3 regions of the Pseudarthrobacter sp. NIBRBAC000502770 genome follow, and region 3 is predicted to be linked to each of the others. Evidence: predicted binding sites of a transcription regulator. Region 3 holds the regulator's gene; each other region holds the start of a gene.
The links. Region 3 encodes HrcA, which represses chaperone genes, less so after heat shock. Its sites were predicted from a motif close to TTNGCACTCGNNNNNNNCGAGTGCNAA; they were not measured.
Positions count from the first base shown of each region.

Region 1 (2,257 bases), 790 kb from region 3:
CCACCACGATGAGGCCATCCGTCTCCGAGGTACCCAGCCATTGTCCGCTCTGGCCGCCCTTGTTGGAGGTCCACAGTACCGGGACGGCGGACGCCAATACTTCGGAGGGACCCTGCTGGTCGAACCCGTTGGCTGATGTGAGCACCACATTGACCAGCTGGCCGGGGGAGACCAGTTGGATGGACGAAGGGTCAGCCATTCGCAGTGGCACAGCGGCAGACCCCGGCGGCGTACCTGCTAGGAGCCCAGGGCCCACCAGCTGGGCATCGGACAAAAGTTGGCCCTTCCGCATCGGCGCGGCCAGCTGCTTGCCCTTGGCGGCGGCCTCATCCTGGAGGAAGCCATCGGCGACCATGCCGGGCGGCACCTGGACCCGCGCCACGTCCGCTTCGGTCACCGCTGTCCCCGCGGCCAGGTCGCGGGCAGCGGCCAGCGCAGTAGCTGTGGAGAGCGGGGCGGGGGTGACCTGCTGGACGGCGACAGCGGCGGCTGCTGACAGCAGCAGGGCAGCGGCAAGCCTGCGGTTGCGGTTCAGCCAGGCGGCGAGCCGGGCGGCAGGCGGACGCTTCCCGGGGCTGCGGCCGACGCCGCCAGTGTTCGTTGGATACCTGATGCCGGTGCGGCCACGGCGGGGGAATAGGGGCATGCGCCCACGCTAGCTGTAGCCGCAACCGCCCGGGAGCCGGGACTGCGGCTATGTGGACAAAAGCGGCCGGCGCTGGAACGCGCCGGCCGCCGTCGAAAGAATTTGCCCGTTAGCTCGCGGCAGCTGCCGGTGCCGCCGCGGCGGGGGCGGCAGCGGGTGCGGACGGAGCCGAAGCCGGGGCGGGGGAGACGGAGCTGCCCTTGGAATCGCGGGAGTCCGTGCGGTAGAAGCCGGAGCCCTTGAAGACCACGCCAACGCTATTGAACTTCTTGCGCAACGTGCCCTGGCATTCAGGGCAGGATGTCAGGCTGCTGTCCGAAAACGACTGCACGATGTCGAAGGCGTGGCCGCAGTCCTTGCAGGCGTAAGCATATGTTGGCACTGGTGCTCCTCCTCTTGGGCAAACGAGAGGTCCCGTGCTGCCACATGGTTAACCATTAGCAGTCGCAGGGCCTGAGTGCTAATTCTATCACTGCGCCGCCGGCCGTGTGCTCAGGCCGCCCCGAACAGGGGCCGGTGCCCGGAGGGCGAAAGAACGGCCGGAACGGGCCTGTCGAACTCCTCTGCTGGGATGCTGCCGGCGGGCAGTAATTCATCGTCGTAGATAACAGCGGACAAAGGGATTTCCTTCCCGGCCGTGGCCAGGTGCCCCAGGAATTTGTCGTAGTAACCGCCGCCTTGGCCAATCCTGTTGCCGGCAAGGTCCACCGCTGTGGCCGGAATAAAAAGCACCGACGCATCGCCCGCGGTTTCGGGGCCATGGCGGTGCCCCGCAGGCTCCAAAATGGGGGCATACCTGCTGCGTTCGAAGCCGGTGTCCGGCGTCCAGAAAACCCAGCTCAGCTCCCGTGCGGGTTCGCACACCGGCAGCAGGACCTTGTGCCCGCTGCGGTACAGGGCGTTGATCAGCGGCAGGGTGGGTGGCTCCTGGCCCACGCCAAGGTAGACGCACGCAATGCCAGGGCGGCCCTCCGTTACCGATCCGGCCCACGCGTCCCCGTGGGTGGCCAGAGCCAGGCCCGCTGCTTCAAGCTGGGCCGGCGCGAGGCCTGCCCGCCTGCGGCGATGACTGGCCCGGATCCCGTCCTTGATGGCGTTCGACTCCTGCAGCATGTTGTCCTCCCTGCGTCGCCCCGTGGTCCGCAGCCTGCAGCCCGGGTGCCGGCCCGTCGCATCGGTAGTTACTGAAATACTTGACGCTGACGTTAGATTAGTCCGGTGAACACCAGTAATCCCAGAGTCCGCAAAGCCGTCATTCCCGCAGCGGGCCTGGGCACCAGGTTCCTCCCTGCCACCAAGGCTATGCCCAAGGAAATGCTTCCCGTCGTGGACAAGCCTGCCATCCAGTACGTCGTGGAGGAAGCCGTCCACGTGGGCCTCAGCGACGTGCTGATGATTACCGGCCGCAACAAGCGGGCCCTTGAGGACCACTTCGACAGGGTGCCATCCCTCGAATCGACCCTCCGGGAAAAGGGCGACACCGAAAAGCTCGCGTCCGTTCAGGCAGCGAGCCAGCTGGGCGATATCCACTACGTGCGGCAGGGCGATCCGCACGGGCTGGGGCACGCAGTGCTCCGGGCAAAGCAGCATGTGGGCAATGAAGCCTTCGCT
Region 1 is NZ_CP041198.1:2,482,071-2,484,327, reverse strand. Features, by position in the region: gene NIBR502770_RS11930 (RcpC/CpaB family pilus assembly protein) at 1-646, opposite strand, end outside; gene NIBR502770_RS11925 (FmdB family zinc ribbon protein) at 756-1,028, opposite strand; gene NIBR502770_RS11920 (5-formyltetrahydrofolate cyclo-ligase) at 1,139-1,759, opposite strand; gene galU (UTP--glucose-1-phosphate uridylyltransferase GalU) at 1,865-2,257, shown strand, end outside.
Region 1: the regulator HrcA is predicted to act here: its motif matches at 1,084-1,110, upstream of NIBR502770_RS11925 (FmdB family zinc ribbon protein).

Region 2 (2,257 bases), 1.3 Mb from region 3:
TGATCCGCAGCGTGAAGCGTTCGTCGCCGGCATTGTCCACCGCGTAGGCGTACAGGTTGCCATCCACGGTGACCGCTGTACCGCCCACGGAGAAGAACGGCTTGCCTTCGGCCTCCACATTGCCGTCCAGCAGGATCTCCTCGCCCGGGATCTCCACCCCGGCCTCTACAGCCGGAGGCGTCCAGTCGGCCACCTTGTCTCCGGAGTCCTGTGCCTTTACCCGGCAGTGGATGCCGTACTCCTTGCCCTCCGCGGAGCGGCTGAAGTACCACCAGCCGTCCTTGCGGTGCGGGACGGACAGGTCGGTTTCCTGGGTGCGGCCTTTGATCTCCTGGAAAATGGCCTCCCGGAGCGGTTCCTGGTGCGCCGTGACGGCTTCCTGGTAGGCGTTTTCGGCCCGCAGGTGCTCCACCACCTCCGCCGACTCCTTGTCCCGCAGCCACTCGTAGTTGTCCACGAAGGTCTCCCCGTGGTGGGTGCGCTCGGTGGGGATCTTTTTGGCGGCCGGGGGAGCCGGGACCGCAGTACCGGCGGAATCCTGCAGGGAAGTGGAGGTCATGGATTCAATATATCCACCACCCCCGCGGGCCAGGGGGCCGTTCGCTGTCGGGGGAGACGCCCTTGGCGGGAAGAGGGCGAAAGACTCTGGCAGCCTGCCCGGTCCGGGACTAACGGATCCGCACGTTGGCAACCCCCCCCGCCGTCGTGATGCTCCATCACCTATAGCTCCTAAAACCGGCGTTTAGGGACCAAAACTGATGGAGCAACCGGGGAGAAGAGGGTGGTTGCAGGCGGACCGCAAGCGTAGGCTGGGCAGTCCAAGGCACATCCGCCCAGCGTGAGAAGGGAAGTTCATGACCATCCCGCCAGTGCACGAACCTGAGCCGTTCCCGCCGGAACCGGGCCCGGAGCCCACCTCCCCGGACCCCACCCAGCCGCACCCTCCCGGCCCGCCATCCCCGAATCCGTTCCCCGCACCGGCGCCTCCGGGACCGCTTCCCGTCCCGGATCCCGGCCCGGCGCCGCTCCGCCCGGACCCCACCCGGGACTGACCGCCAACCTCAAAGGGCCCTTCCACTGCCTGCTCCGTGCACGGCTGGGAGGGCCCTTTTCCATGCCCGCGGTGGCCCTAAAATTCTCCGGAATCCGCTGCTGGAAACCCTTGCGGACTTGGTTCTCCAGTGCTAAAAAATCTATATCAGCCACCATAGATCGGCTGATACGGGAATGATGTTGGACCATCTCTTACGAGGAGGGAAGCCATGTTGATGCGAACCGATCCGTTCCGCGAGCTGGACAGGCTGGCCCAGCAGGTCCTCGGCACGGCTGCACGCCCGGCGGCGATGCCGATGGATGCATGGCGAGAGGACCAGGAATTCGTCGTGGCCTTTGATTTGCCCGGTGTCTCGGTGGACTCGGTGGACCTGGATGTTGAACGGAATGTCCTGACGGTGCGGGCCGAACGCCCGGACCCCGTGGGCAAGGACACCGAATTGGTCGCCTCTGAACGGCCGCGCGGCGTCTTCAGCCGCCAACTGATCCTCGGCGACACGCTGGACACTGACCACATCAAGGCCAGCTATGACGCCGGCGTCCTGACGCTGCGGATCCCGGTTGCCGAAAAGGCCAAGCCGCGCAAGATCGAGATCGAAACGAAGGGGGCAAAGCAGGAAATCGCCGCTTAGTTTCACCACAGGACCGGGAGGCGGGCACATCTGTTGACTGCCTTTTTGGGGCGAATCGCCATTCTGTGCACGCCACAGCGCCAGACAGCGCATCGGCAGCGTAAGCCTTACCCTCCCGCCACGGTGGCCCCCGGTTTCGGCCGGGGGCCATCCATGTCCCAGGACTCCCGCTGCGGGCGTGCTGCGGCTAGGCGTTCAGACGCTGAGTTCCAGCATCAGCGCGGGCAGTTCATCCGCCAGCTCGCGGGCCAGGAATCCCAAGGGACCCATCCTGCTGGCCAGCCGGTCCGCCGCGGCTGCGTGCAGGTGCGTACCCCAGCAGGCTGCCTGTGCGCAGGTCGTGCCTCGCGCCCGGAGCCCGGCAATCGCCCCCGCCAGCACGTCGCCGCTGCCGGACGTTCCCAAACCGCCGTACCCGGTGGTGATCTTCCACAGGCCGGAGCCGTCCGCATCGGGCCCCGTTGGCTTGCTGACCAGCCCCTGGCAGCTGACCACGGCACCAAACCGTTCAGAGATCCCGGCGACGTCCCGCTCGAGGTCCGCCACATCCCGTCCCAGCAGGATGGCCGCTT
Region 2 is NZ_CP041198.1:2,951,124-2,953,380, reverse strand. Features, by position in the region: gene NIBR502770_RS14225 (S9 family peptidase) at 1-559, opposite strand, end outside; gene NIBR502770_RS14220 (hypothetical protein) at 855-1,052, shown strand; gene NIBR502770_RS14215 (Hsp20/alpha crystallin family protein) at 1,263-1,685, shown strand; gene NIBR502770_RS14210 (NAD(P)H-hydrate dehydratase) at 1,881-2,257, opposite strand, start outside.
Region 2: the regulator HrcA is predicted to act here: its motif matches at 1,162-1,188, upstream of NIBR502770_RS14215 (Hsp20/alpha crystallin family protein).

Region 3 (2,257 bases):
CCGGACTTTTCCACCCGCGTCACGGCGCCTACCCAGCCTGACTGCACATCCTCCAGCACCATGCCCCGCTCCACCGGCACCTCGGGCAATTCCGACTTGGCCGGGGCGGAAATGCCGCGGGGCCCCCAGTTTTGGTAATCCATGGATTCGATCCGCCTAGCGCTAGGTCCTCCGCACCGGAATTTCGCCCGGAGCGGTACCAATGCTAACAACGGGCCAAGGCATAATAGACTGTTAGCACTTAGGCATGTCGAGTGCTAACAAGGTGGCATCTGGCGGGGCATGGGCCCTGCACCATGGATGGAGGTGGAGAGTGAGCGAGCCACGCAAACTGGAAGTGCTGCGGGCCATCGTGGAGGACTACGTCCACTCCCGCGAGCCGGTTGGGTCGAAAGCCCTGGTTGAGCGGCACCACCTTGGGGTTTCCAGCGCAACCATCCGGAATGACATGGCGGCCCTTGAGGACGAGGGATTAATCACGGCCCCCCACACCAGTGCAGGGCGGATTCCCACGGACAAGGGCTACCGGCTTTTCGTTGACCAGATCTCGGCGGTCAAGCCGCTGTCGGCGGCCGAACGCCGGGCTATCCAGTCCCTCCTTGAAGGCGCAGACGATCTCGACGACGTCCTGGACCGCACCGTCCGGCTGCTGTCGCAGCTGACCAACCAGGTGGCTGTGGTCCAGTACCCGCACCTCAGCAAGGCGTTGGTGCGCCACATCGAATTCGTGCTGCTTGCCCCCCGCAAGGTGCTGGTGGTCCTCATTGCCAACAGCGGCAAGGTGGAGCAGCGGGTCATCGACGTCGGCCAGGACCTGGGCGACGACGCAGTGGCAGCACTCCGCACGCGTTTCCTCGCCGCACTGTCCGGGACGCCGCTGAGCCGGCTTGCCACGGCGCTTCCCTCCGTCGTGGCCGGCACGGCACAGGCACAGCGGCAGGCTGCGCACGCCCTGGCACTTGGCCTCGAGGGGCTGGCGCAAAACACCAGGGAGGACCGGATGGTCATGGCCGGGACAGCCAACCTGGCCCGGTCAAACGTTGACTTCCCCCTCAGCATCGGTCCCGTGCTCGAGGCCCTCGAGGAGCAGGTGGTGATGCTGCGGTTGCTGAGCGAGATGGCCCAGGACCACCGCGGCGTTGCCGTCAGCATCGGAAGGGAAAACCCCTACGACGGCCTGGCCGAAGCGTCGGTGGTGGCCACCGGCTACGGCCCCGACAGCGTCGCCAAGGTAGGAATCCTCGGGCCCACCAGGATGGACTACCCCACCACCATGGCCGCCGTCCGGGCAGTGGCCCGGTACCTTTCCAGGATTTTGGGGCCCTGACCCGCGCGGCCGGAGCATGTTCCGGCCGGGAACAACGGGCCGGGCCGCCCGACTGAACGCAGTACAACAAGGAAGAGATACGAACTTTGAGCAGCCACTATGACGTCCTTGGAGTCTCACCCGAAGCTACGGGCGAAGAGATCAAAAAGGCCTACCGCAAACTGGCCCGCACCCTCCACCCGGACGTAAACCCCGGTGAGGATGCCTCGGAACGCTTCAAGGCAGTAACTCACGCCTACGAGGTCCTCTCCGACCCCCAGAAGCGGCGGATCTACGACACCACGGGCAACGAGAACGGCACGGACAACGGCTTCGGCGGAGCCGGCTACGCGGGCCAGGGCTTCGCATTCCAGGACATCTTCGACACCTTCTTCGGCGCCGGGGGCAGCTCCGGCCCGGCTTCCCGTGTCCGCCGCGGCCAGGACGCCCTCATCAGCGTCCGGATCGACCTTCGCGACGCCGTGTTCGGCGTGAACAAGAAGCTCGAAGTGGACACCGCCGTGGTCTGCCCCACCTGTGAGGGATCCTGCTGCCGGCCCGGCACCCACCCCGAGCGCTGCGACATCTGCGGCGGCAGCGGCCAGGTCCAGCGGGCCGTCCGCTCCATCCTGGGCCAGGTCATGACTGCGGCCCCCTGCGGCACCTGCGAAGGCTTCGGCACCGTCATCAAGGACCCCTGCAACGAATGCAGCGGCCAGGGCCGGATCCGCAGCCGGCGTTCGCTGACCATCAAGGTCCCCGCCGGCGTAGCCACCGGAACCAGGATCCAGCTCTCCGGGCAGGGTGAGGCCGGCCCGGCGGGCGGCCCCGCCGGCGACCTGTACGTGGAAATCCGCGTCAACAATGACGCCACCTATGTGCGGGAAGGCGACGACCTGCACGCCACCCTGCACATCCCCATGACTGCCGCTGCCCTGGGCACCGACGTCA
Region 3 is NZ_CP041198.1:1,695,059-1,697,315, reverse strand. Features, by position in the region: gene NIBR502770_RS08180 (DUF3097 domain-containing protein) at 1-143, opposite strand, end outside; gene hrcA (heat-inducible transcriptional repressor HrcA) at 314-1,327, shown strand; gene dnaJ (molecular chaperone DnaJ) at 1,414-2,257, shown strand, end outside.